3 regions of the Paenibacillus sp. 05T425 genome follow, and region 2 is predicted to be linked to each of the others. Evidence: riboswitches for the same ligand, from Rfam matches in the RefSeq annotation. Region 2 holds a riboswitch; each other region holds the start of a gene.
What was found. Region 2 has a riboswitch for cyclic di-AMP ahead of AC1DF0_RS17705 (hypothetical protein). Riboswitches for the same ligand answer to the same signal wherever they lie in the genome.
Positions count from the first base shown of each region.

Region 1: linked by a shared signal. The riboswitch ahead of AC1DF0_RS10885 (TrkH family potassium uptake protein) and the one ahead of AC1DF0_RS17705 (hypothetical protein) in region 2 are both predicted to bind cyclic di-AMP.
Region 3: linked by a shared signal. The riboswitch ahead of AC1DF0_RS29000 (C40 family peptidase) and the one ahead of AC1DF0_RS17705 (hypothetical protein) in region 2 are both predicted to bind cyclic di-AMP.

Region 1 is NZ_JBFTLA010000004.1:390,600-402,432, reverse strand. It holds gene AC1DF0_RS10895 (LysR family transcriptional regulator) at 1-741, shown strand, start outside; gene AC1DF0_RS10890 (potassium channel family protein) at 835-1,497, opposite strand; gene AC1DF0_RS10885 (TrkH family potassium uptake protein) at 1,515-2,861, opposite strand; cyclic di-AMP (ydaO/yuaA leader) riboswitch at 2,956-3,130, opposite strand; gene AC1DF0_RS10880 (lysostaphin resistance A-like protein) at 3,378-5,012, shown strand; gene uvrC (excinuclease ABC subunit UvrC) at 4,978-6,873, opposite strand; gene AC1DF0_RS10870 (YqzM family protein) at 7,078-7,224, shown strand; gene AC1DF0_RS10865 (YezD family protein) at 7,354-7,593, opposite strand; gene cysW (sulfate ABC transporter permease subunit CysW) at 7,642-8,511, opposite strand; gene cysT (sulfate ABC transporter permease subunit CysT) at 8,576-9,409, opposite strand; gene AC1DF0_RS10850 (sulfate ABC transporter substrate-binding protein) at 9,444-10,568, opposite strand; gene dnaI (primosomal protein DnaI) at 11,042-11,833, opposite strand, start outside.
Region 2 is NZ_JBFTLA010000007.1:99,667-106,392, forward strand. It holds cyclic di-AMP (ydaO/yuaA leader) riboswitch at 1-156, opposite strand, end outside; cyclic di-AMP (ydaO/yuaA leader) riboswitch at 554-713, shown strand; gene AC1DF0_RS17700 (hypothetical protein) at 719-1,114, shown strand; cyclic di-AMP (ydaO/yuaA leader) riboswitch at 1,180-1,350, shown strand; gene AC1DF0_RS17705 (hypothetical protein) at 1,356-1,787, shown strand; gene AC1DF0_RS17710 (ABC transporter permease) at 1,855-2,637, opposite strand; gene AC1DF0_RS17715 (ABC transporter permease) at 2,643-3,446, opposite strand; gene AC1DF0_RS17720 (ABC transporter ATP-binding protein) at 3,443-4,258, opposite strand; gene AC1DF0_RS17725 (AraC family transcriptional regulator) at 4,702-5,559, shown strand; gene AC1DF0_RS17730 (FAD-binding dehydrogenase) at 5,639-6,726, opposite strand, start outside.
Region 3 is NZ_JBFTLA010000019.1:37,444-49,276, forward strand. It holds gene AC1DF0_RS28975 (zf-HC2 domain-containing protein) at 1-34, opposite strand, end outside; gene AC1DF0_RS28980 (RNA polymerase sigma factor) at 31-615, opposite strand; gene AC1DF0_RS28985 (YwhD family protein) at 871-1,392, opposite strand; gene AC1DF0_RS28990 (M1 family metallopeptidase) at 1,500-3,518, shown strand; gene AC1DF0_RS28995 (hypothetical protein) at 3,546-4,373, shown strand; cyclic di-AMP (ydaO/yuaA leader) riboswitch at 4,726-4,919, shown strand; gene AC1DF0_RS29000 (C40 family peptidase) at 4,923-5,399, shown strand; gene AC1DF0_RS29005 (MFS transporter) at 5,525-6,751, opposite strand; gene AC1DF0_RS29010 (GNAT family N-acetyltransferase) at 6,899-7,372, shown strand; gene AC1DF0_RS29015 (EAL domain-containing protein) at 7,388-8,626, opposite strand; gene AC1DF0_RS29020 (hypothetical protein) at 8,804-9,097, opposite strand; gene motA (flagellar motor stator protein MotA) at 9,342-10,142, shown strand; gene AC1DF0_RS29030 (flagellar motor protein MotB) at 10,126-10,953, shown strand; gene rluF (23S rRNA pseudouridine(2604) synthase RluF) at 11,030-11,734, opposite strand; gene AC1DF0_RS29040 (NAD(P)H-binding protein) at 11,742-11,833, opposite strand, start outside.

The DNA of each region.
Region 1 (11,833 bases), on a different contig from region 2:
CTAGAGTTGACACGAATAGGCCAGCTTACGTACGAGTATGCGATTGAGCTTAGACAGCTTCATCGCAACTATTTGCAAACGGTATCCGAATTCACCGCGACCGGCCGTTCTTCGCTAACGATCGGCGCAAGCCTCACGACGCTGCAGACGACACTGCCGGATCTGATCCAAATGTTGACGAGCGCACATCCCGAGGTGGATATCAAAGCCGTAACCGGCAAAACGCATGAAATCGTCTCGCTAGTCCGCGAGCATAAGGCCGATATCGGCATCGTCGCTTCCAGTATTGAGGATTCGACGCTGCGCTGCCTGCCTCTCTTCGATGATCATCTGCTGCTCATTCTGCCGCGCAATCAGGTCGTAACCGACAAAGGTTCGCTGGGCATTATGGATCTGGACGGCATGCCGATGATTTTATTCTCCCGCGGAACCTGGTACCGCGTATTGACCGACGAGCTGTTCGATAAGTATCAATTGCAGCCTGACGTTCGAATGGAGATCGATTCCTTCGAAGCTATCCTTCGCCTGCTGCATACATGCCGCGCAGCCACATTGCTTCCGCAATCGTATATGCGCCAACAATTGATCGACGACAATGAGCTTGTTGTCGTACCGATCCGCGAGCTTGAGGATACGAAACGCACGACATCGCTTATTCATGCCGATCCCGCGGGGCTAAGTCCTTCGGTTCGACTGTGGATTAATGAAATTGCGGCCCGCTTCCCGAGCAAGCAAGCTTAACATAATGGACAAAAAACAGCGGCGAAAAGCATTAGCCGCTGTTTTCATCATTTCCAATATATCGCTTTCGAATCCATAAGAACGGCGCTCTATTTAACGGATAACCGTCGCCTCGAATTCCTCGATTTGATCGTTCGTCCCTATAATAACCATAATGTCTCGTTCCGTAAGAACATCTGTTGCCGAAGGAGCAATAATTATACCGTTAGGCTTGTTGATCGCAACGATGCTGCACCCGAATCTTGCCCGGGGATTAAGGTCGCTCAACGACTTTCCGTTCAAGCATTTCGGGACGGCAAGCTCTGCGATCGTATAATCCTTGGATAGCTCGATATAATCAAGCAGGTTTGGCGATACGAGCTGATGCGCAACCCTAATGCCCATATCCCTCTCCGGATAGACGACCCTGTCAACGCCGATCTTCTCAAGCACACGGCCGTGCAGCTCGGACATCGCCTTCGCGACAACCTTCTTCACGCCAAGATCCTTCAATAATATGGCAGTTAGAATGCTCGCCTGAATGTCATCGCCGATCGCAACGACGCCGCAGTCGAAGTTGCGTACGCCTAGCGAGCGAAGCGTCTCCTCATCCGTGCAATCCGCCGATACGGCGTACGTTAGCACGCTGCTCATATCCTGCACCGTTTCTTCATCCTTATCGATGCCGAGCACTTCATGACCAAGCTCGATGAGTTCCCTTCCAAGGCTTGAGCCGAACCGCCCCAAGCCCACAATGACAAACTGACTGCGTTTGATAGCCACCTGTAAATCCCCTATCCAATTGTTATTTTACCTTCCGGATACCGGTACAATTCTTTATCTGTTCCAGGCCCAAGCGCATAAGCGAGCGTTAATGGACCTAGCCGACCGGCAAACATCGTGAATGCAATAATCATTTTGCTAATATCGCTAAGCTCCGGGGTCAATCCAATGGATAGTCCTACGGTGCCGAACGCGGATGTTGCCTCGAACAATATTTTCATGAACGGCTGATTCTCGATCGTTGCAAGAATCATCGTCACGACCACGACGAGCGTTAACGACAAAATCGTAATCGTCAGCGCCTTGAATATGCGGTCCTTGGCAAGCCGATAGCGGAAGAAGACGATATCCTCACGTCCGCGAATCATCGAGATTACGGCGCCGATAAGCACCGTGAACGTCGTGGTTTTAATGCCGCCCCCCGTCGAGCCCGGCGATGCGCCGATGAACATAAGGATGATCGTAAAGAAGACGGTAGCCTGCCTTAGAGCTGTATAATCGAGCGTATTGGCGCCAGCCGTACGCGGTGTAATGGATTGGAATAATGAGGCCCATATCTTGCCTCCCCAATCGAGCGAGCCGAGCGTGAGGGGGTTCGTGAATTCGAAAACAAACAACACAATCGCGCCTAACGCGATCAATGTCCCCGTCATGGCGAGAACGATTTTACTATGCAGCGACAGCTTGCGCTTCTTCCGATATTCCATTAGATCTGACATAACGACGAAGCCGAGTCCTCCGAATACGATTAGCATCATTGCGGCAATATTAACGATTGGATCGGACACATACAGCGTTAAGCTGCGGTAATCTCCGAAAATATCGAAGCCGGCGTTGTTGAACAGCGATACGGCGTGGAAAGCGCCGAAGAAAGCTGCCTTGCCAAGCGGCATATCGAACGAGAACCGGAACGTGAAAAGCAGCATCCCGACGAGTTCAATAGATAGCGAGTAGTAGATGACGCGGCGAATTAGCCTAATAATGCCCTCCATGCTTGTCTGATTCATCGCCTCTTGAAGAATCAGCCTCTCGCGCAGCGATATTTTCCGCCGCAAAACGAGCGCGATTAGCGTTGCCATCGTCATGAAGCCGAGGCCGCCAAGCTGGAACAGCACCATCAGAACGATCTGGCCGGCTGTCGAGAAATAGGTGCCGGTATCGACGACGACGAGGCCGGTCACGCATGTCGCTGAAGTCGCCGTGAACAAAGCGTCTATGAAGTTCAGCCGTTCGCCTGTTGCCGAGGCGAAGGGCAAAGAGAGCAAAAATGCCCCAATGAATATAATGAGCGCGAAGCCGCTAACAAGTATCCTCGGCGGAGACCAGTTCTTCACGTCCCAAATCCATGCGAATTTCATCTTATATTGTGCACCTCAATCTTCGAAAATCTGCTGCGTTATCGTTATAAGCGCACAAAAAAAAGCACTGGAAGCTCAAGTGCTCAAGAAGATGAGTCCTGTTCCAATACGCCTACGAGGTTAGCTGACGGATTCGGGCCTGGACAGGCAGCCCTATTCAATCGCCTGAAGCTGCGCTCCGGCAATGTAGAAATTCACCCCATGCCGCCGGATGCCCGGCAACAATATGGTTCCCCCGTTTTCCTAAGGAAATTCGGCTGTGCTATTCATTTGGTATGACGATAACGATTATAAGCCCAAATACGTCCTTGCATAAAGCTCCCTTTTCTCACATTAGAGGCTATATTCGACCAAAAAGACGCAGTTATGCGCTTCACCTTGCCCTACACTTCATGAACATCGTTATTTCGCGGGTTTATGAAAATAAAGACCTACTTTCAATGGATAATTCAGGGAACGTTGTGATATGGTAGTATAGTATGCTTCATCCTACTCCTATACGCATGAGGTGAACTGATGATCGATTCAATTAAACACAAGGAATGGAAGCGTTACATATGGGCAGCCGTTATTTGTCTTCTAATTTACATGTTCGTCGATATCGTCCCGCTAATAAAGGCGAGCTCTTCAGATGAGCTAGGCGGCAGAGCCATCAGCAAAGCACAAGCAGAGCAGGCAGCCGCGTCGTTCGCCGAGAAGCTCGTAGGACGAGAGGTGGACTCCGCCAAAGCCGTCCATCAATCCGACAAGCTTATGAACGGCTACCTTACGCGCGATGAGCTGACAGAGGCGTATGCTGATCAATACGATAAACAATTTCCAACCGATACGTATCAAGTCGAGGTCGACTTCGAAGGGACAGGCGGCAAAGGATTCGTCTACGTCCATATGCAGAGTGAACGTATCGTGGCCTGGAATCTGCATGGCGGCGAGCCTGTTCGGGACGACGATCCGGAAATCGATAAGCTGAGCATCGCGTTGCTCGAGGAGCAAGGGTTCCGTGCAGAGGAACTTGCAAGCGGAGCGGCCTATCCGAACGGCGAGTGGGGAGTTAGCCCAAGCGACCATTCGATCGGCCAATCGAAGCTGCAAGTGACGATTGCCGTAAGCTTGATCGACGGCAAGCCCGTTATGACGAAATACAAGCCAGCCTTCATTCCGCCGGCAGAGTATAGGGACTATGTGAAAGGCCAAGACAAGTGGGCGCAATTCATGACCGGCTTCGGCTACTTCCTCATGAGCTTTATCCTGTTCGTGCTTGCGGTCATCTACGCCGTCCTTTACCGAGGACATACGTCATTCAAGCGCGGAATCGTACTCACTATCATTTACTTCGTTACGTATGTCATCATCAATATAAACGTACTCGACGGAGTTAGAGCATCGCTAGGCGAAAATGAGCTCGGCGGTCAGACGATTCTGATAACCGCCATATTCACCGTCCTATTGTCTATTCCGATGGCCGGCTCGATCTATATCTCGCTCGTGGCGGGCGACGGCTTGTGGAAGGCGCAAGGACGCGCCTTATGGCCGCGTTTCGGCCAGCCTGGGTACGGAACGTACGTGTGGCGCAGCATGGGGCTTGGCTACTGCTTCGCCGCTATTCTGTTCGCGCTGCAGGCGGCCATCTTCATCGGCTTGAAACTCACGATCGGCACATGGTCGACCAGTGACGTTACGCAATCGCCATACAACATGAGTTATCTATGGCTCATGCCCGTGCTTGCTTGGGCGGCAGCTATATCCGAAGAAGCCGTATTCCGGTTCTTCGGCATCGGCCTGTTCCGCAAATGGTTCAAAAATACGTTCGTAGCAGCCATTATCCCAACCGCATCATGGGCGCTCGGCCACGTCATGTACCCGCTATATCCGTCGTCGACAAGGCTCATCGAGCTTATGATTATCGGGCTCATCTTCAGCTTCATCTTCGTCAGATACGGCTTGATTACGGCGATGTTCACGCATGCGATATTCAACAGCGTCGGCGTAGCGCTTACTATCGTTACCGTCGGTTCGGCGTTCGATATCGCATCAGGCATTTTCTTCGTTATTCTGCCGATTCTAATCGCATATGTGATTAAGTATTTGGACGATAAAAAAGAGAAGAAACCGCCGATTACGACGATTCCTCCTCATTTAGAGCAGCAATAATTTGTCCAGCCAGCTTTTCCCCGATAGAGAGAGGCCTGAAGTCTTCGACGGAGGCCTCTTTTATTTTGCGGATCGAGCCAAAATGCTTGAGCAGCAGCTTGCGCCGCTTCTCGCCAATGCCGGAAATCAAATCGAGCTTCGATTCGACCATCGACTTGGCGCGCTGCTCGCGGTGGAACGAGATCGCGTAGCGATGCACCTCGTCTTGTATGCGCTGAAGCAGATAGAACTCCTGACTGTCGCGCGGCAGAGGCACAACCTCAGGCGGGTCGCCCGTCATGAGCTGCGCCGTCTTATGCTTCGCATCCTTCACGAGTCCGCAGACCGGAATGGATAAGCCTAGCTCGTTCTCCAGCACGTCCAGAGCGGCCGATATTTGCCCTCTGCCGCCGTCGACGACGATTAGATCAGGCGGCGTCAGCTGCTCCTTAAGGACGCGCTCATAGCGTCTGCGAATGACTTCGCGCATCGTTTCGTAATCGTCGGGTCCTGTTACGGTCTTCACCTTATATTTGCGGTATTCTTTCTTGTCCGGCTTGCCGTCCGTGAAGACGACCATCGCCGATACTGGATTCGTCCCTTGAATGTTCGAGTTGTCGAATGCCTCAATGCGGTGCACCTCGGCTAATCCTAACCAATCGGCAAGCGACTCGGACGCCTTCACGCTGCGTTCCTCATCTCGGGCAATCAGTCTGAACTTATCCTCAAGCATGACCTTCGCATTCTCCATCGCCATAGAGACGACTTCGCTCTTGCGTCCGCGCTGCGGCATGAGTACCTTCACCTTAAGCCAGCTGTGCAGCGAAGCCATCACATCATCCGCACGCGAGCCTGCAGCCGCTTCTTCGGATTCGGCGTCACCGTTCAACGAGGCCGCAGACGGTTGCTCCTCAGCTTGCTCCAGCTCAGGAGGCAGCGGCAAGAAAATTTGCTTAGGCAGCGCTGGATTGTCGCTATAATATTGCGTGACGTACGTCATGAAGTCATCATACTCTTCGCCGTAATAAGGGAATGTCGACGCGTGACGTTCGATCATTTTGCCATGGCGCATATAAAGAATTTGTACGCACATCCAGCCCTTCTCTACCGCATAACCGAATACGTCGCGGTCAAGCGCATCGGAGAGCGTAATTTTCTGCTTCTCCATAACAGCCTCGATCGCCACGATCTGATCGCGGAATTCCTTTGCCCGCTCGAATTCGAGCTCCTCGGCTGCCGATTCCATCTTCCGCTGCAGCTCCGCCTTCACGACATCCTGGCCGCCGCCGAGGAAACGGGTAATTTCCTGAACCATCGTGTCGTAGGACTGCTGCTGCACCTCGTACTCGCATGGAGCGAGACATTGACCTAGATGATAATATAGACATACTTTGTCCGGCAGCGTCTTGCATTTCCGCAGCGGATAGATCCGCTCAAGCAGCTTAAGCGTCTGCTGTGCCGCATAAGCGTTCGGATAAGGGCCGAAGTACTTCGCTTTATCCTTCACGACACGCCGCGTCACCTCTAGGCGCGGATGCTTCTCGCTCGTTATTTTAATATAAGGAAACGTCTTGTCATCCTTTAGCAACACGTTATAGCGCGGATGATATTGCTTGATGAGATTGCACTCCAGAATGAGCGCTTCCATATTGCTGCCGGTCACGATAAATTCGAAATCGCGTATTTCCGAGACGAGACGCTGCGTCTTCGCGTTGTGGCTGCCGTTAAAATAGGAGCGCACGCGATTCTTCAATACTTTCGCTTTGCCTACATATATAATGACGTCGTCGCCGTTCTTCATCAGGTAACAGCCCGGCCCGTCGGGAAGCAAGGCTAGCTTGTTTCGTATAAGTTCTTTTGCTGCTATTAACTGCTGATCCATGCTCGCACCTCCGATTGCCATACAATCCTGTTCACATTTTAGCATAAAAGGGCGTAATTTTGTCTCATATTTGTCACGACTGGTTGCTTTACAATTGTTCGACTGTTTCGGTATACTAATATAAGTTGAAATAGCCGATACTGTAGGAGACGACCGCTTGCGGCTGTCGCTGCAGCATCCGGTCTTTCAAGGAGGACGTCTACGATGGAAAACGTAAGAGATCCGCGCGAGCACTTCAATGAAGAGCCGCGCCACGACTTGATGGACGTCGTATTCGGCTTTGGCGGCATGCTCGGTTTCATGACCGTAGTATTCGCTGTAGCTGTAATCGTTAAGTTCATCATCTCGTAAAACATTTAAGGGAGGATAGGCCGCTAGGCTTATCCTCCCTTAATATGTAATTGCCAACATACAAACAAAGAGCTTCGATACCAAGGCTAAGCTAGCCTTAGGAATCGAAGCTCTTCTTCTTGAATTGGACTATTGAACAATTCGCAAGCCGTCACTAGCTGCTGCGTTGTTATCGCGGCCTTTGGTCGACTGCTGCTCGGATTGATTTTGCTTCGAAGAGGGTTGATCGTATCGTGTGCGTTCCAATCGATCAATCTGTACGATTCGGCCGTCATGAACGGTAATCGTAACATGCCCGTAGTGCAATCCGCCGACCTGCTCCGCAATTCGCTCCAGCCACTGTTGATCTACTTCCAACGGTTTCGCCATAATGAATCCCTCCAATGAAATTATAAATATATGCTGCCGCCTTGTTGATTAATGTGAAGACGATGACGACTTCCACTCTACGATGCTCTTCACGATCAACGTGATGACTGCGAGCATGACGAGCAGAGAAGCTACGGCGAATGACGCCGAAAACTGGTATTCGTTATACAAAATTTCGATATGCAACGGGAGCGTGTTCGTCTCTCCGCGAATGTGGCCGGAGACGACGGATACGGCACCGAACTCGCCCATCGCGCGAGCATTACAAAGAATGATGCCGTAGAGCAAGCCCCACTTGATGTTCGGCAAGGTGACTCGCCAGAAGATTTGCCAGCCTTTCGCGCCAAGACTCGATGCCGCTTCCTCCTCTTGCACGCCTTGTGCTTGCATATGAGGAATAAGCTCCCGCGCTACGAATGGCACCGTTACAAAGACCGTGGCGAGCACGATGCCCGGCAGTGCGAATATGATTTGGATGTCATTGTCGTCCAGCCAAGGACCAAGGAAGCCCTGCGCTCCGAACAAGAGCACGTAGACCATACCAGATATGACAGGCGATACGGCAAACGGCAGATCGATCAATGTAATAAGTATATTCTTGCCTCGAAAACGGAACTTCGTAATGGCCCAGGCCGCCGCGATGCCGAATACGGTATTAATCGGAACGGCGATCAGTGCCGTTGTAAGCGTCAGCTTAAGCGCCGACATCGCGTCCGGGTCTGTAATGGAATCGACATAGACGCCTATGCCTTTCTTAAGTGCTTCTACGAATATCGATACGAGCGGCAATAGGACGATAAGACCCAGAAACAGCAGCGCGATCGTAATCAATATCCAGCGAACCGGCCCGGATTCCGTCGCATGTTTCGGACGTTTGGACGCTTCTTTGTCTAAATGAACGGTAATGGCACCAGCCATGCTTGACTCCTCCTCATCCGTTTTTGGTGGTTAGTCGTCTGTTGCCGAGGAAGCGATCACTCGCTTATCTCGCAACAGTCCGCCGATTCATTCGCCATTGCAGCAAGTTGATGACGAGAAGCATAAGGAACGAAACGATCAACATCACCAGCGCAATCGCTGTCGCGCCTGCGTAATCGTATTGTTCGAGCTTCGTCATAATGAGCAGAGGCGTAATCTCCGTCTTAAGCGGCATATTGCCGGAGATGAATACGACTGAACCATACTCGCCAATCCCCCTTGCGAATGCCATCGCGAACCCTGTTAACATCGCTGGCATAAGCTCGGGCAAGATGACTTTCCAAAACGTGCGGAGTCGGTAAGCGCCAAGCATAACCGCGGCTTCTTCCGTTTCTTTCTCTAGATCCTGCAGCACCGGCTGCACCGTCCGTACGACGAACGGGAGGCCGATGAAGATTAAGGCAATCGTAATGCCGATTGGAGAGTAAGCGACCTTGATGCCGAGCGGCGCCAAGTAGGAGCCGATCCAGCCATTAGGAGCGTAGATCGCGGTTAAGGCGATCCCGGCTACCGCGGTCGGCAGTGCGAACGGCAAGTCGACTAAGCTGTCGATGAGCTTTTTGCCGGGAAAACGATACCGTACCAGCACCCATGCAATAAGCAAGCCGAACACCAGATTGACAAGTCCGGCGAAGAAAGCGGTCAGGAAGCTTACCCGGTAAGAGGCGAGAACCCTCGCACTCGTTACCGTCTTCCAGAACTCGGGCAAGCTCAGCTCGAACGTCTTGAACAATACGGCGCTAAGCGGGATCAGGACGATAACGCTTAGATAGAAGATGGTAAAGCCCATCGATAAGCCAAAACCCGGCAAGACATTACGGGGCTTGGAACCTTTCATGTGAAGTCAGCTCCAGTCGTATAGGGATCAAGCATTAAGAACCTGGTGTGTAGATTTTGTCGAACACGCCGTCGTCTGCGAAATGTCTCTCTTGCGCCACTTTCCAGCCGCCGAAGTCTTTATCGATCGTAAGCAATTCAATGTCTTTGAACGTATCTTTGTATTTAGCAAGAATCTCTTGGTTTATTGGACGGTAGTAGTTTTTCGCCGCGATTTCTTGGCCTTCATCTGAATAGAGGTATTTCAAGTAAGCTTCGGACACTTCGCGCGTATCGCGTTTGTCTACAACTTTGTCTACTACTGCTACCGGAGGTTCAGCCAAGATGCTTAGGGACGGATATACGATTTCGAATTTGTCCGGGCCAAGCTCGTTGATAGACAGGAACGCTTCGTTCTCCCAAGCTAGCAATACGTCGCCAATACCGCGTTCTACGAATGTTGTTGTTGAACCGCGTGCGCCGGAATCCAGAACCGGTACGTGCTTGAACAATTCAGCTACGAACTCTTGCGCTTTCGCTTCGTCGCCGCCGTTTTGTTTCAGAGCGTAACCCCATGCCGCAAGGTAGTTCCAACGTGCGCCGCCGGATGTTTTCGGGTTCGGCGTAATGACTTCCACTTTGTCTTTAATGAGGTCGTTCCAGTCTTTGATGCCTTTCGGGTTGCCTTTGCGAACGAGGAATACGATCGTCGACGTGTATGGAGCGCTGTTGTGCTCGAACTTCGTTTGCCAATCTTTATTGATCAGACCCGGTTCAACAATAGCGTCGATATCGTAACCAAGTGCAAGTGTTACTACGTCTGCTTCAAGTCCGTCGATAACGGCACGGCCTTGTTTACCGGAACCGCCATGCGATTGCTTGATTGTTACTTCTTGGCCAGTCTCTTCTTTCCAATGTTTCGCGAAAGCTTCATTGTATTCTACATAAAGCTCGCGAGTAGGGTCATACGATACGTTAAGCAGTTCAACCGGCGGCTTAGGCTCTGCCTTCGGTTCTTCAGTAGCGGCATTCGTTGCTGCCGGCGTGTCCGTTGCTGCATTTGCTGGTTTATTTGAAGTTGTATTCGTGTTGTTGTTGCCGCCCGATTGGCCGCAAGCCGCGAGTACCAACGATAATGCGAGAATAATAAGGACCGAACGTACATGAGTAATCTTTTTCATAAATGATTGCACCCCTTTTTATTGTTCTTCACAGGCCACGACAACGCGTCATGAGCGATTAGGTGTCAACTCCGGTGGTCCGGTCGCAAAACAATTAATTCCTACCTGTTTAGTTGGTTATGGGAGAATTCTACCAGCGCAACCCTAATACTGTCAATAGGTTATTTCAAAAAAAATAATGCGGTACATAAGATCGGCTTATAAGAGGGCTTAACTGTAAGGGATACTTGCGGTTGGATGGCAAGTAGGCAAGGCATCCATAGTTGGTGGACACCACACCACGGGGCAACGTCTCCATTGAAGGGATAGCACAAAATCGTTGCGCTATCTGATCGAATATTGTGTGTGTGAGCTTAAATAGCGAAAGGTTTTTGTGCTATTTCGGTCGTAAGAGCGATTTGCCTCAGCCTCCCAACATAAAAAAGCCTTGGTCAACAGATACGTCATATCTGCCAACCAAGGCTTTGCCCGTTCTATTTGCGACCGCGCTTATTCTCGCCAGTAACCATGACTACTTCGACATAAGGCTTAATCCGGTCCATGATCCGCTGCCCCTTATGGAGCTCTTCGCCGTCCTTGCTGGTGAAGCTGAAATGCTTCTCGAGCGCATCAATCTCGTAATTGGACGTGTAGAAAGTCGGCTTGCGCTCCATCCGGTAGTTGAGAATCGCACCAAGCACATGATCCCGCACCCATGGATTCAAGTTCTCCGCACCTATATCGTCGAAGATCAGAAGGTCGGTCTCCTTCATCATCTCAACGGTCTCCTTCAGCTTGCCAGGCTCATGCATAAGCGACTTCAAATCCTCGACGAAGTCAGGCATATAGACGATAACGCCCGAATGGCCTTGCTTCGCCAGCTCCTGCAGCATGTAACACATAAGGAATGTTTTGCCCGTTCCGAATCGGCCCGAGAGGAACAGCCCCTCCTGCTGAAGGCCATGCTCCTTCGTACGATCAATGTATCGCAGCAGCTGCCCGACTGCCTTCGCACGCTCCAAGTCGTTAGTCAGTATCTCGTCGGACGAGTAGCCGCGGCGAAGCGCCGCGTCGTCCACATAGAAGCTGCGTATGCGGCTGCGAATCTTCTGCTCGCTCTCGCGGGCAACGAACTTCTTGCAGGCGACCTTGCGGTCATACAACTGCACGCTATCGTTCACCGTCTCCGAACTAAGCAACGTATAATGGCCTTCGAAGTCGTTCGGACAGCGATCCAGTCCCGGACAATTGGTGCAGTTGCGATATTCCGTTACATATTGGTACAC
Region 2 (6,726 bases):
AGTCGCCCTACTTCGAAGCGGCATCCATGGTGCTGCCTCTTCGAAGATTCACCCCTGCCGTGCTGTCGTCCGACTCTCACATCGTACAAACGCACCGCTTCACATTTGGTTCCCCCGCTTTCCGCTTGCCTCGCKGAAACTCAGCGATCAGTCCATCGCAACTTCAATTGCGAATCCTGTATCGAATCTTACTCCCAGCCAAATTTTATGTAAAGCAGGTCCAGCGTCCATATTGGATAATATAGGAGCTTATAGAGTGATCGTTAACGTTTTCAAAAAGTTATAGCTCGATATTACTCACTTTTTCGCCAATTATCTCTCGTTTTCTGAAATTACATATATGCCTGAATTTCTTATCCAACACGCGCAAGCATGCTTTTTTTCAAATCATAAATAACAGAAGTAAAAACGAGTATTCCATCGAAAAAGCCTCTTTTCATGGATAAAATGATCGTCGCTCCTCTAATTTGCTCTTAGAGCGTCTTGTGCAACAAAATGAACCTTTTACAAATGCTTCGAATCGGTTTAGGATAGACGTCGAGCCGAAAAAGGCATATCATTATCGCTGAATTTGTCCATAGGATAAAGCGGGGGAACCAACAAGAGCAATCGTTCGATTGTTCGAATGGGGTGAATCCGAGGCACTGCCTCGGTAGGGCAGCTCTCTAGTCCGAATCCGTCAGCTAACCTCGTAAGCGAATAGAGGAGAGAATTTCATATGTTTATACAAGCACAAATCGACGAGCCATTACCTTCTTGCACCAACGACTGCCTGGCGCTAATCATTCGAAGAATCGAGATGTTCGTCATTCCTGATTACGATGGTTATTGCGCCGGCTATCGCGTCTGTCTCCATTTAGCAACGACTAACGGATTAGGCTGGGGTGAGTTGTTCGTGAATGAAGCAGATAAACCGGCAGACTGGATCAGATGGGGCAGCATGCTGCATCGTTATATAGGTGAGATACATGCTAAGGAAATCCCCGCTGACAATCGCATTCACGGTTTGTTCAACGACGCGCTTCTTCACGTTCGGAACGACAAGAGTACGAGAAATCCCGCCATGAGTGGAGATTTACTGCAGTGCTCCGTTTCCTATATCTCACTATTTTAAGGGTAAGTTGTCAGAATATTTAGCGAAAAGCATTTACAAACGGCGCGGATAGATTTATAATATACGGCATACTAACGCTGAATTTTTCGTTTGAAAAAGCGGGGGAACCAACGCGAGCCACTACTTGGATCAATCGATCCGCTCGCAAGGGGTGAATCCAAGGATTTGTAACCTTGGTAGGGCGTCTCTCTGTCCGAATCCGACAGCTAACCTCGTAAGCGAAATAAGGAGAGGTTTATTTATGTTGACGAAATCCGATTGTCATCTTTCTTTTCTGTCCGATCAAGATCTTAGTGACAGTCTCACCATCACACGCATCGAGTTGTTCGTTATTCCTGCCCTCGCCGTCGACTCTTCCGGTTATCGCGTATGTCTTCGAATGCTAAGCAACAAAGGGGTCGGCTGGGGTGAATTTTTTGCGCCTGAGTCCGACAGCCAAATCGATCTGAAGCAATGGAGCGAGCCGCTGCGTCAATTCGTCGGAGCTTTCACGGATTCTGCCTCGTTGTATGACTCTCTACTGCCGGCACATGTGGATGGAAGACTCAATGAATTGTTCTGCACCGCGATCGACGATCTTCTCGCTCATACCGACAACCCTACCTTCATCGAAGGCAATACCGAAGAGACAGTACTTAAGAACCGTTCCGTTGCCTATGTGTCCATCCATTAGCGTATTAGAATGAAGCAAGCCCGCTCCTACAGCGCGAAGGAGCGGGCTTGCTTACGTTATGGCGAGCTTATGATCCGGTCGAACGATAATGGCGGACACCGATATGCCATACCGCTAGACAAGGTACCAAGAACAATACGCCAGCAAGCGGCAGCAGCATATAGAACCAGTCATTGCCGTTCTGCTTTCCAAGAATATAGAGCAACGGCAAATAATTTACGCATCCGAACGGGATAATATACGTAAACAGAACTTTAACCCATCTTTCGTAAATATTCAGCGGGTATTGTGCCATCTCCCGCCCTCCGTCCGTCAAAATGTTTGCAATCTCAAGTCCCTGAATCGTCCAAAAGCACATCGTTGCCATCAAGATATAGATGCCTGCGAAGATACACACGCCGCAAACGATCATCAAGATAAATGTCGTCACCTTGGACGCATTCCATTCAACCGGCAGCTTATACAGTGCCCAGCCAAGCACAATCGCGCTTTGCAGCATCCGCCCGACTCTCGTGAACTCGAATTGCGACCCAAGCACCTGAAGTACTGTGCTGCGCGGGCGAACAAGCAGACGGTCGAACTCGCCTCTTCTCACGAGACCTGAGAATGCATCGAAGCCCCGCGCGAAACATTCACTTAGCGAGAACGCCATATGAATAATGCCGAAGCACAACGCAACCTCGAAGAAGGTCCAACCTTGCAGATCCCCAAAGCGCTCGAACATAAAATACAAACCTGCGAACACCGTTACCGGTACAAAAAACTGTCCGAAGCTTAGCAGCCAGAAGGAAGCGCGATATTGCAGCTGCGACTTGAACAAAATCGATATGTATTTGAAATAGAGTTGCATAGCGATTAGCCCCCCTGAATGACTATTTGCCGTAGTGCCTTCCTCATTGTGGACCAACCAATTCCTATGAGCACCCCAAGCCAGCCTACCTGGATGATGATCCCCCATAACGCTTCCGTCTGTGAAATATGGCCTGAATATACACGGAAAGGGAAGTCAACCGTCCAGCGGAACGGCAATACGTAAGTAAACCGTTGCAGCCAATCCGGCATAAGCGGCACGGGAATAATCATCCCGGCTAGGAATTCGCCGGCAATCGAGATCATTAGAATCGAACCTGTCGGCGATAGTGTCCAAAATACGGAAATGTAAATCATCATTGATATCGCAACAATGACGAATAAGCCCAGCAGCAATGAAGCAACAAAGAAGAAAAGCGTTGGCCAGTCCGGGGGTGTTGTCATACGATACGGTTCCGGCAAAAAAAACACGACAAGAACAATCGGCAAGCAGCGCAGCACTGCGTTTGCAACGCGCTGCGCGAGCAGCTTGGCGAACCAAAGCGGATATATGCCGATTGGCCTGCACAATTCATAGGCAATATTGCCGGTTGTAATGAGATCGAACATTTCATTGTCACGAGCCCAAAGCATGATAAACGAAAGAAAAATTTGCTGCAGCCAGACGTAAGTAATGATTTCCTTCAACGATATTGGCGGCTGCGCCGTACTATGACTATAGAAAGCGATGTAGATCATAATGAATACGAATCCAAAAAACAACTGCGTTATTGCACCGGCAATTGCAGATGCGCGATATTGCAGCCCATTAATGAATCTCAGCTTCCATACCGAGACATAGGCCCTCATATTTGATGCTCCTTATAGAGCTGAACGATCATCTCATCCAAGGATTCTTTTTCCTGCACGCCGAACCGGCTGCGCAGCTGCTCCAAGCTCCCGTCGTATAACAAAGTACCCTTGCCAATCATAAGAATCCGGTCGGCCAGCGCTTCTATATCGGCCATGTCATGCGTGGTCAGAATGACCGTAACGCCTTGCTCCTTGTTGATTGTCTTAATAAACTGCCTAACAGCCAGCTTGCTCACGGCATCAAGTCCGATCGTCGGTTCGTCGAGGAACAATACGCTTGGGCTATGCAGCAGCGAAGCCGCTATCTCGCAGCGCATTCTTTGGCCCAGGCTGAGCTGCCTCACAGGCGTACGAATGAATTCTGCAAGGTCCAGCGTTTCCGTCAGCATTCGTAGATTGTCTTCATACCGCTTAGGCGGTATCTTGTAAATATCCTTGAGCAGCTCATAAGAATCAATCACCGGCACATCCCACCACAGCTGGGAACGCTGGCCGAAGACGACACCGATATTTTTCACATAAGCAGTACGATCCGTCCATGGTGTATAGCCCATAATGGAGCAGCTTCCTTCATCCGGCACGAGTATGCCGCTCATTACTTTAATCGTTGTCGACTTCCCCGCTCCGTTCGGGCCGATGTATCCGACAATCTCCCCCTTGCCAATCGAGAAAGAAATATCTTTAAGCGCTTCGACAATCGTATGCTCCCGTACGAACAACGCTTTCGCCGCTTGCCTCAATCCAGCCGAACGTTTTGCTACCTTGAACGACTTCCCAATTCCTTTCAATTGAATCATAGGGTCATGCATGTCAATTAATCCTCCTCGCTCTTTTTATGTTTACATCCTCTTCCTGATAAGTCCGAAACACTTTGCAAACGCCGCTCAAGCGTAAACGGCTAGCGCCGTCCTCTGGCGGTGTAAGCAATCGTTTCGCGGAGAAATATAAGCCTGATTTTAATCGTGAAACTTATAACTCTTATATTTCAAGAAATATATCCAAATTAGTCAAAAAAGTATAGACTTATAATTTCGGCCCAGCTATACTATTATTATAGAGATCGAGGACGGACCCCCTAGCTTAAAATTTGTCTAAAATAGGTTTACGGCATATAAAAGGCCGAGCGAGTAGCTAATTACTACCGCTCGGCCTTTTCTTATTTCATTGGTGACACCTGTTATAAGAGAGCACGCAATGACAGGTTTCCCGTCCTGCGTGGTGATAATATAGGTAACGAAAGGAATTGATGCGAATGGAATGGCTGCTCCGCATGAAGGACGCCTTGGATTTGATGGAGGAACGCATGGATGATCGGCTGGATATCGAGGAAATCGCGAAGGAGGCATTCGTCTCTCCCTTCCACTTCCAGCGCATGTTCCATATCCTTACCGGGATGACGGTAGCCGAATATACGCGTAAGCGCCGGCTGACGTTAGCTGCTCAGGAGCTCGCGATGTCTTCTGCCAAGGTCATCGACGTAGCGCTCAAGTATGGCTACGATTCTCCCGAATCGTTCGCCAAAGCGTTCCGCAAGATCCACGGTTTAACGCCGTCGGAAGCCAGGAAACCAGGCGTCAGCTTGAAAGCTTTTCCACGCATCTCTTTCCATCTATCCTTGAAGGGAGACAAAGACATGGACTATCGCATTGAAGAGAAAGAAGCGTTTAATGTCATCGGCAAGTCGATCGAGGTAACGTGCGAGGACGGTCAAAATTTGCGCGACATCCCGAAGTTTTGGGCGGAATGCAACAGCAACGGCACTATTCAGCAATTTGAGACTGCGGGTATCAAGGGGGACTTGCTTGGCATTTGCCTGGATATGAAGCCGGGACAGGGCGAATTCACCTACATGATTGCCGGTCACACGAGCGGTGGCGCTGTCGAAGGATTGTCGCTGCGCACCGTTCCGGCATCTACATGGGCCATCTTCACTTCCATCGGACCCCTCCCCGGTGCGATACAAGCCGTATTCGGCAGAATCTATCAGGAATGGTTCCCCGCTACAGGATACGAGCATGCGGAAGGACCGGAGATCGAAGTCTATCCGCTCGGCGACACGACCGCGGATGATTATCGCTGCGAAGTTTGGATTCCGATCGTGAAAAAGTAAGGTATAACAGCAGCCTAAAAGTAAAAAGCCGAGAATCCTTTATTCGCAAGGCTTCTCGGCTTTTAAATTTACGTATAATTCACAGCTTGGCGATAGCACGACCGGCCACTCTTCCCGAGAAGAGGCAGCCCCCGAGGTAAGTGCCTTCGAGCGCGCGGTAGCCGTGTACGCCGCCGCCGCCGAAGCCGGACGCTTCTCCGGCTGCATATAGGCCGGATACCGGATCACCGTTCCCGTCAAGCACTCTGCCGGACAAGTCCGTCTGCAATCCGCCGAGCGTCTTGCGGCTTACGATTCTAAGTCTCACGGCAATGAGCGGACCGCTCTTCGGATCGAGCAGCTTATGCGGAACCGCGACACGAATCAGCTTATCGCCAATATAGTTGCGTGCTCCCCGAATGGCTGTAATTTGCATATCCTTCGTAAAGCTGTTCTCAATCTCGCGGTCTCTCGCCTGTATCTGGCGTTCAATGTCAGCTAAGTTCAGCAACGATTCACCCGTCAGCTTGTTCATGCCGTCTACAAGCTCGGTTAGATTCGTCGCTATAACGAAATCTTCCCCCTTCTCCATGAACGCCTTGACCGGTGCAGTCGGTCCCGGCAGCACGCGGCCGAGCACCTGTTTGATGCTTTTGCCGGTCAGATCGGGATTTTGCTCCGAGCCGGACAGCGCGAATTCGCGTTCAATAATCTTTTGCGTCAGAATGAACCACGAATAGCTGTAGCCGGTCTTCTGTATCGTCTCTAGCGTGCCAAGCGTATCGAACCCTGGGAAGTTTGGCGCAGGGAAACGCTGCCCCTTCGCATCCAGCCATAACGATGACGGACCTGGAAGAATCCGAATGCCGTGCTTATGCCAGACCGGATCCCAGTTCTTAATGCCCTCGGTATAATGCCACATCCGGTCGCGGTTAACGATTCGGCCTCCTGCTTCCTCCGTTATGGCGAGCATGCGCCCGTCAACGTAAGCCGGAACGCCTGACAGCATATCATCGGGCGGCGTCCCCAGCCTGCTCGGCCAGTTCTGCCGAACGAGCTCGTGATTCGCGCCGATTCCTCCGCTGCTGACAAGGACAGCCTGCGCCCGATATTCGAAGCGTCCAACCTCCTCGCGGGAGCTTGCTTCGCCGCGCGCCGCCGTGCTTGGCGCAAGCACCGCGCCTTCCG
Region 3 (11,833 bases), on a different contig from region 2:
CTGCACCTTCTCTGCTTGCTATATGCTTGTTCATTCAAAATCCTCCCTTCGCCAATGCTTCTTCATCCAGCTTCGCGCTCGGTACAGCCTGGATTCGACGCTCTTGCGCTCCAATCCGGTTTCGACCGCAATCTGTTCATACGATTTGTCTTCCATATAATAAGCGGTGACAACCTCGCGATAATTTCCCGGCAGCTCGTCCACCCGCTCACGAATATGCCGTAAATGTTCTTGTTCCAGCGCGATCGATTCCGCGGCGGGAACATTGCTGTCATCATGCAGCTGCTCCTCGGTCCGCAGGTTCGCCTCGCTCTCGAACAGCTCCTCGGGTTTCCTTGCTCGGCTGCGCTTGTAATCAATCGCACGATTAACTGCTATTCGTGTAATCCATGTCTTCAATCCGTCTAATCGGCATTCCGGGAGGGAGCGATAGATTTGAAGGAGCACTTCCTGTGTCACATCCTCCGCATCATGCGGCGAATGCAGCACGGCATAGACGGTTTTGTATATATACGGACCATAAGCTTGTACGAACGGTCGATAATGCTCGGGCCCGCCGCTCTGTACCGCCTTGATCCAATCCGTATCCTGAATGTCGCTCTCCTCCTTCCCCATACAATAGACGACAGAGACTGCCTTGTACCCTGCACTTTTTTTAAAAAAAGTTTTTTCGCGCCTAAGCGAAGATAACCTCTCGCCGTATATTCGCCCTGTAAGAGCATATATGCACTTACGGACATAGTCGCACTCCCAACCTCATGCTGTAAGGTTGACCCTCAACGCGGAAAACCTCACCATTCGCAGGATTATAATCGCTGCGAACGGTGAGGTTCTCCCCTTCAATGGGCTATCGCCCTCTTACGCTATCCCTTATGCCTCGAGCGCTTGCTTGAGCTCATCCGTCGAACGATTCCACCACTCGGCGTTGTGCTCCACGAGCAGCTTGCGCAACGCGGCTTTCTCCACATCGCCAAGCTCGCCAAGAACGATACGGCGCTTCAATGAATAATCCAGCTTGTTGACGTGATCGGCGAGAATCTTCCACCCGCGGCGCGCTTCCGTATCGATCCACATCTCGCAAGCCGTAGCGCCTGCATAATAAGCGCCCTCTTCATTGCGATCCACCGCTACCCATACGATCCAGCATTGGCGGCCGTTCGGCGTATCTTCCCGGTTCGGCGTAAACTTAATGCCGCGCTCGATCTTGCTCTTCGCATGCATCGCGCCTACATCGATATAGGCCTCTCCGTTATCGATAATGATGCAGGATACTTGGCTCAGATCGATGGATCCGGCTCCGAAACCTTTATGTTTTTTGTTGCTCACAACGTTGAGCGACAGTTGTTTCTTCTCTTTCTTCTCTGGCTGGTCTTGCTGATTCTGATCATCCATCCCTGCATTCACACCTTCCCCGTACAATAATTACATTTTAGCTAATAATCCTCTAAAAGCAAACATATACATGCTGTAGATGCTTGTCAACGGGAGGGAAACGTTCAATGACTCCACGCAACGTCAAACGAATCTTATTAGTTATACTCGGAATTGTACTGCTCGGCGTGTCTGTGCAGTACGGCTTCGGGAATGCTTGGCAATCGCAGTATACCTATGCATTAGCTCCCGCGGCGAATGCCAAGCAGCCACCGCCCGCTTCTGCCCAAAAAACGGCCAAGCCGCCCGCCCAGCAGCAGCCCGACACGGGCGCAGCGCCTAAGCCGCAATCGCTCAGCAAGCGTGTAGTTGAGTACCACATTAACGTCAGCTTGCGCGAGGACGCTCGGCATTTGGACGGCGATCAGATCGTAACCTGGACCAATCCCGGCAAAAAAGCGGTGTCCGAGCTCTACTTCAATCTGTACCCGAACGCTTTCCTGTCCAAGAAAACAACGTTCATGAGCGAGTCAGGCGGCAAGCTGCGCGAGGACAAGGCTACGGCGGACAGCCTCGGCTTCATGAACCTGCTGTCGCTTCAGACGCTTGAGGGGGAGAACCTGCTGCCTCGCCTCCATTACGTTCAGCCCGATGACGGCAACGTCAACGATCTTACGCTGGTCAAGCTCCGCCTGCTGGAGCCCGTTGCGCCAGGCAAGACCGTGACGCTGCGCATGGGCTTCGAGGTGAAGCTGCCCGAAGTGTTCGCCCGTATGGGCTACTCCGGCAACTTCGTCATGGCGGGCCAATGGTTCCCGAAGGTAGCAGTCTACGAAACGGCGGGAACGCGAGGACGTACCGCCGAAGGCTGGAACGTTCATCAATACCACGGCAATTCCGAGTTCTATAGCGACTTCGGCATTTACAGCGTGAAGATCAACGTACCTGAGTCTTATACCGTTGCAGCTACAGGCTTCCAAACGAAGACGGCTGAAGGCAGCAATGGAAGAAAGTCGTATCAATTCTACGCGGAAGACGTTCACGACTTCGCATGGTCGGCATCGCCCGACTTCGTCTTCGCGGAGGAAGCTTTCTCGGATAAAGGCGTGCCGGGCGTTCGTATTAAGCTGTACCTCGACCCGCTGCATGCCGACCTCCAGGAGCGTTACATGCATGCGGCCAAGTCCGCGCTCTCCAAGTACGCGCAGTGGTACGGCGAATATCCTTACAGCACGCTGTCGATCGTTGTCCCGCCGAAGGGCGGCAATGGCGCAGGCGGCATGGAATACCCGACGCTCGTCACCGCGTTCGCCGCCGAGAAGGCGAATCCCGGCTACGACCTCGAGCGTACCGTCGTTCATGAGATCGGCCACCAATATTGGTACGGCATGGTCGCCTCCAATGAATTCGAGGAAGCTTGGCTGGACGAAGGCTTCACCTCCTATGCCGAGGATATGGTCATGGAGTCCGCCTACGGACTTGAGCCGAACCTCAGAATTGAAGCGAGCTATATGACGGACCCTGCGCCGCTTAAGCAGCCGTCGTGGGCTTATAGCAGCCATAATCAATATGCGGAGAACGTCTATCTGCGGGCGAAGCTTGTCCTTGTCGGCATCCAGCATCAGGTTGGCGACAAGACAATGGCGAAGATTATGCGGACCTATTTTCAAAAATACAAATTCAAGCATCCTTCGACTGCCGATTTCCAGCGTGTTGTCGAACAGGTAACGAAGACGAAGTGGCATGACTACTTCAGCGGATACGTGTACGCGAACCAAATGTCCGACTACTCGGTCGAATCGATTCAAGTGAAACCGACTGAGCAGGACGGCCAGAAGCTCTATGAATCGACCGTGCTCGTCAAGCGGAACGGCGGTGTAAGCGGTCAAATCCCGATTACGCTGCAGTTCACGGACGGCGCGACGGTGACAAAGCTATGGGATGCCGACGACTCCCACGTCCAGATTACGCAAGTGCATACGGCTCCTCTGCAATGGGCGATGATCGATTCCGAGCATTCGAACGTACTCGACAACAAGCTCATCAACAACTATATGCAAGCCGATCTGCCGGACAAGACGCGCATCCGGTGGGGCATCAGCGTATCGAAGCTGATCGAGGGATTGTTAGGTACGCTGAGCTGGTAAGTATAAGCGCGCAAGGAGCGATCGAATATGAAAATGTATATGAAGCAAGGTTGGCAGCTTGCGGTCAAGCACTTCCACCTCATCATTCTGTTATTTCTGTATCAGTTGCTATGGGGCTTCTTCCTCTATCGATTTATCGATTCGGTCGTCTCGCCCTTGCTGCGCCGGTTTCCAGCTGCATACCCGTCTGATACAGCCGTTCACCTCTTCCTGACCGAGGCGCAGTTCCAACTGCTGAAGACCGACATCCTTACGCCTTATGTATGGATGCTAGGCGGCTTGTTCGCCATCCGCATGTTGCTGACTCCCCTGTTCAATGCCGGACTGTTCTATTCGCTGCACCATTCTAGTACGCGAGGCGAAGGCGCGGCCGGCGGCGGCACTAAATTTGTAGAAGGCATTCGCAAAGCTTGGAAACCGGTCATGCTGCTCCACTGGGCGGAGGCCGCGCTAGCACTTGCTCCCGGATTCTGGGTGCTGCCTCATGCGCTCGACGCATACCTGCAAGGCGGATCGAACGTCGACCTGCTGCAATCCGTCCTTCCCGGCGCTGGACTATGGCTGTTCTGGGGCGTGCTGCTGCATCTGCTCTTCCTGGCCATGCAGCTTGGCGCCGCCTCAAAAGAAGGCATCCTCCACTCGCTCGGGCGCGCGCTGAGGCATATCGTCTCCTTCGCTGCCATCTCGCTGGTTATGTGGGCCATCGGAGCCGGATTAGGACTTCTCATCACCGGTGTATCGCTGCTATGGGCCGGACTATTCGCACTCATCCTTCATCAAGGCTACAACTTGGTGCGAACGCTCGTCCGAGTATGGACCATTGCCGCTCAATACGAATGCCTGCAATCCAAGTAGCTTCATTATCTTAGCCCGCTTTAGCTCAAATACCCCCGAATCTACGCCTGTCCTATTATGGCGAATTCGGGGGTTTTTACGTTATCATCCTACTAATGACGGCGACAGCCTTTTTTGCTAGAAAGATGAGAATCCTCTCACCATTAGTACCTTGGGGTCATACTTTACAGAATATCCACATAATAAATGAAATCGAGTATCGATTATTTAGTCCCTCGGTCCTAGTTGAGGCTTTATTATTACATGAAAAATGATTATACGAAGCAGTTTGTCAAAAGATTACATGAGAATTATTAGAATTTTGTTAGAAAGGCAGGAGATGAATGAAAAAAATCGAATAATTGTCAAGAGCAAAACAAAACTGCCTAATTTCCTAGCGGAAAACGGGGGAACCACTCTGGGTGAATTGATTCCGACGCCACGGCTATAAGTCATACCGCCTCTGTAGAAGAGGATATCATCGACTTGTTCGTAGCGCCTGAGGAATCATAGGGAACCTTCAACCGAACCCCACAGCTAACCTCGTCGGCACCGGAAGGAGTTTCACAATTGAAAAAGGTTACCGTAATGCTTTTGGGGCTTGCGCTCTTGCTCGCTGTTCAAGCGGGAAGCGTTTTCGCAGACTCCAAAATGAACGGATTTATCAATGACGTCATTGGTACTCCGTACAAAAGCGGTGGAACTACCGCGAAAGGCTTCGATTGCTCCGGCTTCACGAGCTATGTGTTCGCTAAGATGGGCATCGATCTTCCTCGCGTTTCCTCCGATCAAGCAACAGTTGGCACGAAGGTCGCTAAAGATGACCTGATTGCCGGGGATCTTGTGTTCTTCGACACAAGCGGCGGAAACAACGGCGCAATTTCCCACGTCGGCATCTACATAGGGGACGGCAACATTGTACACGCTTCGGTTAGCCGCGGCGTTGTAGTCGACAAGCTCGATTCCACTTACTACAAACCTCGTTATGTGACAGCACGTCGCATTCTTAGCGAGGAAGCATTTACCACTTACGCCGACGCAAAATAGTTTCACCCTTTACAACAAAGCCGCAGTCTGTTCGTCCACTCGCGACAACAGTCTGCGGCTTTGTTGTTTTTCTGACAAAATAGGCCACCCCAACAGCCTGCAGGCTGTTGGGGTGCTATTACTTTCTATTTATTACGCACAGCATCGCGCCGCTGCGACTGCCCTCTGCCTAGCACAAGCATTGCGCCCAGTACGAGCAGCATGATCAGAACCAGTACGCTTACATACCAAAGCGTAACCCCGCCGTCATATCGATCCATGAACCAGCCGGTAACGCGAGGGAAGATTGCCCCGCCAAGCCCGCCGCATGCTACGAGCAAGCTCGTCGTCCGCTCAGTCATGCCTGGGATTAACGCATTCGCATAGACAAGGGCGATACCGAATATACCCGAGAAGAACAGACCGCTTAAAGCGACGAAGAAGAGCATCCAGCTGAGCTGACCCATGAGCGCCATTAATGCGAACACGATCGTTGCTCCGCCAGTAGCAATAAACAAATACTTCGCATACCCCATTTTCTCCGCCAACGTGCCTGCAAATATACGTCCGAACACCATTGTTGCCCAGAACAGGCTGAGCGCTGCCGCAGCACTCGACTCATTTACCTGCGAACGCTCAATAAGCAAGGAAGGCAAGTAATTGGAGAAGCTCATCTCCATGCCTACGTAGATCATGAAGAACGCTGCCGACAGCAGCAAGAACGGAAGCGCAGTGCGCGGATAACCGAATATACCTGTTCTTGCACCTGCCGCCCCTTGCTCCATGCTGCTGCTCACCGCTGCTTTCGGCGGTTGAAATCCGATCTGCTCGTCCAGCTTGCCGAAGGACATCGTGAGCCACAATACGAATGTAACGCCCGACAGTGCCGCCAGTATCGGGAACGATACCTGCCATACGTTCTGAGCGATCAAATAAGCGGCTGCAACCGGTATAATAAGTGCGCCGACGCCAAAAAACGTTTCTAGCCGGCTCATTGCCGAAGCCTTGCCCTTAGCAAGGTCGATGATCATCGCGCCGACGACCGCTTCCGTCATGCCGAAGCCGAACCCCGCGAGAGGAGCGACGGCCAGCATCCAGCCCCAGGGAAGAAGCAGGCTGTAAGCGGCCTCGCTTAAAGTAAGCGCGCCAAGCGCAATAAGCACCGCGCCTCGCTTGCCGATTCTTGCCGTGATGGAGGGAGCCAGTATGACACCGACCAGGAAGCCGAGAAATTGATTCATAATCCATTGTCCGCCGTCTTTGTACGTGAGCCCATAATGATCAATCAGCTGCTCCAATATCGATCCGCCTACCACATGCGCAATACCGATTACCAAGTAAGACAGACAGCCGATCCATATTAACTTCTTCATGCCGTAGTTCTCCTTATGTCCGCGCGCCTTCTGGCGCCTATCTGATATACTTAGTCATACGTATCCAACTCATTTGCTCCATCCGGAGGTTATAAGATATTGAATAATTTAAACCATTCTTCTCATTATAAACGCTATCCGATTCAAATGACCATATGTCCGCTGGAAATACAGCATGCTGTCGAAATATGTAATTGGATTTATGAGCCTCCCTACGATGTCTACCACTGGCCAACTTGGGAGCAAATGCAAAAGGACGAAATCGAATTCGGCGATCCCGTCCTGCGTGCGCAGCAATATATAGCAATCGTTGACGATAGCTCGAGACTGATCGGCTTCGCCCAGTTGTTCCCCATGACCGGCGTAACCAGGCTCGGACTCGGCCTTCACCCTGATCTGTGCAGCCGGGGTTTAGGTCCTTCCTTCGCTAAGCTAATTGCGCTTGAAGCGCGAAGAAGAATGCCTCAGCATGAGATCGACTTAGAGGTACTCGCTTGGAATACGCGAGCCGTACGCGCCTATGAACAGGCGGGCTTCCGCATTACCGATACGTATGCCCGTCCTTCTCAGAACGGTTACGCCGAATGCCACTGCATGGTGTTCGAGCCCATCCAGAGCTAACAGCTCTGAATGCTATTATATCGCTTGCGTGCCGTGCTCTATATCGATTACATCCGCGAATAAAATAAGTCCAGGTCCAACAAGCACCGATATCGTCCGAATCCATGCATGTGTATCGAGATCCGTATAAGCTCTCGATACAATCGATCTTCGATCCTCGTTCATCTGTACGATGTTCGGAACGAAGTACGGCCGCCAGCACCAGTTCGCGCCTCGAAATTGGTCCTCGCTCCGCCATGAGCCGTCAGACTCGCGGAAATAGTTCGCCGATAGCTGAATGCCGTCCTGATTGCACAAGTACACGCGAATATAGCTCGTGTCCAGCTCCGGCAGAAGCCGCAGAGCCCAATCGTCATTATTTTCCGTAATGCCATCGGAGGTATCCACGATATGCGCGAGCTGCTTCGCAAGCTGCTCAGCCTTGACTTGCCAATCGCGCTCCGAGATGACGTGATGCAGCAGATGCCGCTCCAGCTCCTCTACAATAATTGGAGCGAAGCAATCGGGATCGCGGAAGTCCGCCTCAGCCCTCGCGAACATGAACCCTTGCACATAACGCGCGCCTGCTCGAATCGCCCTTGCAAGATCCTCTCTCGTCTCGACGCCTTCCACGAGCAAGGAGGCGCCGATCAGCTCCGCCATATCTGAGAAGGAGCGAAGCACGCCGAAGTAGCCGTCATGCGTTGCGCTCCTCTTAATCATATGTATATCGATCTTCAGCAAGTTAGGCTGAATCTGAGCAATACGGTCGAAACTGCTGAAACCGCTGCCTACATCATCAATTGCAATCTGACAACCTTGCTCCCGATAGAGGTCTACAACGGTGCGAAGCACCTCCATTGAGCCTTGGAAGCTCTGCTCCGTAATCTCAATAACGACTTTCCTTGGGTCAATACCGTATTTCTTAAGCAGAGACAACGTGAACAGCTCTCCGGATTGCTCATAACGATAAATCCAAGAAGGCTTTAGATTAATAAACAGCATAGGAGGTTCATCCATCTGACCCAGCTTGGCAAAAGCCTGCTCGCGCAACAGCCGATCCACGAGAATATGCTCCTCATCGGGCACCGTTTCATCACTAAAGAAAGGCCCCAAGCTGCGAACAGAATCTCCCTTTACCGCTCTAGCCAGCACCTCATAGCCCATAATTCGCCGAGTATCCATCGCTATGATCGGCTGATAGTAGGCTGCTAGCTTTTCGTCTTGTAGACCTAGCGCTTTTGGTAGTGCTATTGTAGTGTGACCATCACTCATAGCGCTCTCCTTTGTGTTACTCGCATGTTATATTATCTACCATATTAATGAGTACCATTGTAAATGAATCGACATAAAATGTAAAGAAGCGACATATTAACTGCCATCCCGACTATTTTGTCGAATGATACATCTATAATATAGTAGCAATCTAACAACAACCGGAGAAAAGCTGACTTAGATCAGTCTAACTATGCGTGTAACCTGATTGCTCTGAGATACTTCTATAATATGATGCTTGCTGTTGTAAGTAATGACGCCTTCGCCGACCTTAATTTCCGGATTTTCGCCCAGTCCGAAAAACACATCGTCAGCCAGCGCTTCCATTACCTCATGACGGTCATCCTCATGCAGCGCTTCCCATTCCTCGGTTTCCATCTCAAAAAACGTGTAGCTATTCTCAATCTCTGCTACAGCCTCCGTCAACTCTTTCAATATATCCGCATATTCTCTTGCATGTCTTACTCCCATATTCATAACCTGCCTTCTATTATTAGTGTCGTTTTGCTCCGCATGTCTTCGATGGGCTTTCAATCCCGAATGCATATGGCCTTATACTCTTATTTTACATCATTTCGACAATATTAAACGTCTTCCGCCCCAAATCGTTTCGTTTACTCTAATCTCAGCCACCCTATTTGTCGATAATAATAGAAAGTAGACAAGCGTAAACGCTAGAATATTTAATTCGAATACGTACTGGACGGGGTGTATGATGAAAAATTCAACAATTATAGGTATTGTACTAGGTCTTGTCGCTGTTCTGGGAGGTATGGTGTTTAAAGGCGCTCATTTATCGTCTCTAGCCAATCCGGCCGCATTCATGATTATCATATTAGGTACAATTGCAGCGGTCATGGTTGCCTTCCCAATGTCTGAGCTCGGAAAAATCGGCAAACTGTTCAAAATGGTTTTCTCCGAACAAAAGCTTATGCAACGCGATCAGTTGATCGCTAACTTTATGGAATGGGCATCGATCACGCGCCGCGAGGGCTTGCTTGCGCTTGAAGCGAAGGTCGACGATATCGAAGATCCGTTTCTCCGGAACGGCATGCGTATGATTATCGACGGCAACGACCAAGACTTCGTTCGCGACGTCTTGCTTGAAGACATTGCCGCTACCGAAGATCGCCACAAAGCTGGCGCGCTCATCTTCACGCAAGCGGGCACATATGCGCCTACGCTCGGGGTACTCGGCGCCGTTGTCGGTCTCGTCGCGGCACTTGCCGACATGAGCGACATGGAGAAGCTGGCTCATGCGATCGCCGGCGCTTTCATCGCAACTTTGCTTGGTATATTCACAGGTTATGTTTTATGGCATCCGATTGCCAACAAATTAAAGCGTTTGTCGAAGAGCGAGATTCAAATCCGCCTAATGATGGTTGAAGGTCTGCTGTCCATTCAATCCGGCGTATCGACGATTGCGATTAACCAGAAGTTGTCCGTATTCCTCACTCCAACAGAAAGAAGAAAACTGAGGGAGAAGGAGGAAGGCGCCGTTGAGCAGAAAGCATAAGCATGACGATCACGAAGAGCATGTAGACGAATCTTGGCTCATCCCTTATGCCGACTTGCTGACCCTGCTGCTTGCACTTTTCATCGTTCTGTACTCCATGAACTCCGTTGATGTGAAGAAGTTCGAGGAAATGTCCAAGGCGTTCAGCATCGCGCTTAATAGCGGCAGCGGCATACTCGATAGTCCGGCAATCACGCCGGAAGGCGATTCTCCTGATAAGCCGAAGGAAGATCAAATCAAAAAAGACGATAATCCGAAGGATCAGAAAGAACAAGATGCTCAGAAGCTTCGCGAGGCTGCCTTGAAGCAAGAGCAAGAGGATCTCGAGAAGCTGAAGAAGCAGCTTGACGAATATATTGATAAAAACGGCCTGACAACCGATCTGGAGACAAAGCTCAATATGTCCCAGCTCATGATTACGATCAGCGACAATGCGCTATTCGCTCCTGCACAGGCGACCGTCAAGCCGGAATCGAGAGAGCTTGCCATAGCCATCGGCAAGATGCTGCAAGGATATCCCGATTACGAAGTCATCATATCCGGCCATACCGATACGACTCCCATTTCGACCGTCTTCTTCAAGTCCAATTGGGATTTAAGCTCGATGCGGGCAATTCGGTTCATGGATATTTTGCTGGAGAACAAAAAGCTTAAGCCTCAACAATTCAGAGCCGTCGGCTATGGCGAGTATCAGCCGATTGCCGACAATAAGACGACTGAGGGCAAAGCGAAGAATAGACGGGTCGAAGTATCGATCTCGCATACCGTCGCCGATCCAACTAATCAGCAAGTCATTCCAGCCGCCAAATAAATACGAAGCCCCGGCAAGCTGCTTAATCGCAGCCTGTCGGGGCTTTATACTTTCATCGAAATTAACATAGATAAGGTTAGCTGTTTACCTCATACCCCAGCGTCCGGAATAACGCCGACTTCTCCGCCTCCGTTAGATCACGCCACTTCCCGGATGCGAGCCCGCCAAGCTGAATATTCATAACCCTTACACGCTGAAGCTTCCTGACATGATAGCCGAACGCCTCGCACATGCGACGAATTTGCCTATTCTTTCCTTCGGTCAGAATAATGCGGAATACGCGGTCTGTCACACGCGTTACCTTGCAAGGCAGCGTCATGCTGCCGAGTATGCGCACTCCCTCCGACATGCCTCGAACGAAGGAATCGTTAATAGGACGGTCAACGGTTACTATGTATTCCTTCTCATGCTTGCCTTCCGAACGCAGGATCGGGTTCACGACATCGCCATCATTCGTAAGCAGAATGAGGCCCTCGGAATCCTTATCGAGTCTTCCGATCGGGAATATGCGTTCCTCATGACCGATAAAGTCAACGATATTACCTTTAATATGAAGCTCAGTCGTACAAGTAATGCCAACAGGCTTATTCAACGCAATATATACATGCCGTTTCTGTTCGCCAATCCGTCGTCCATCCACGCGCACATCATCGCCTAGCTCGGCTTGGCTGCCGAGCATGGCCGTCTCGCCATTAATCGTAACTCGGCCGCTGTCCACCAGCTTGTCCGCCTCGCGGCGCGAGCAATAGCCCGTCTCACTAATAAACTTGTTAATTCTCATCTGCATGTCACCTCGCCTGTATATGCCCTAACTCAGCAATGTCGCCCGAAGCATATACCTTCACTTCAGGACTCCGCTGAACGGTCCTATTCTGCCCTT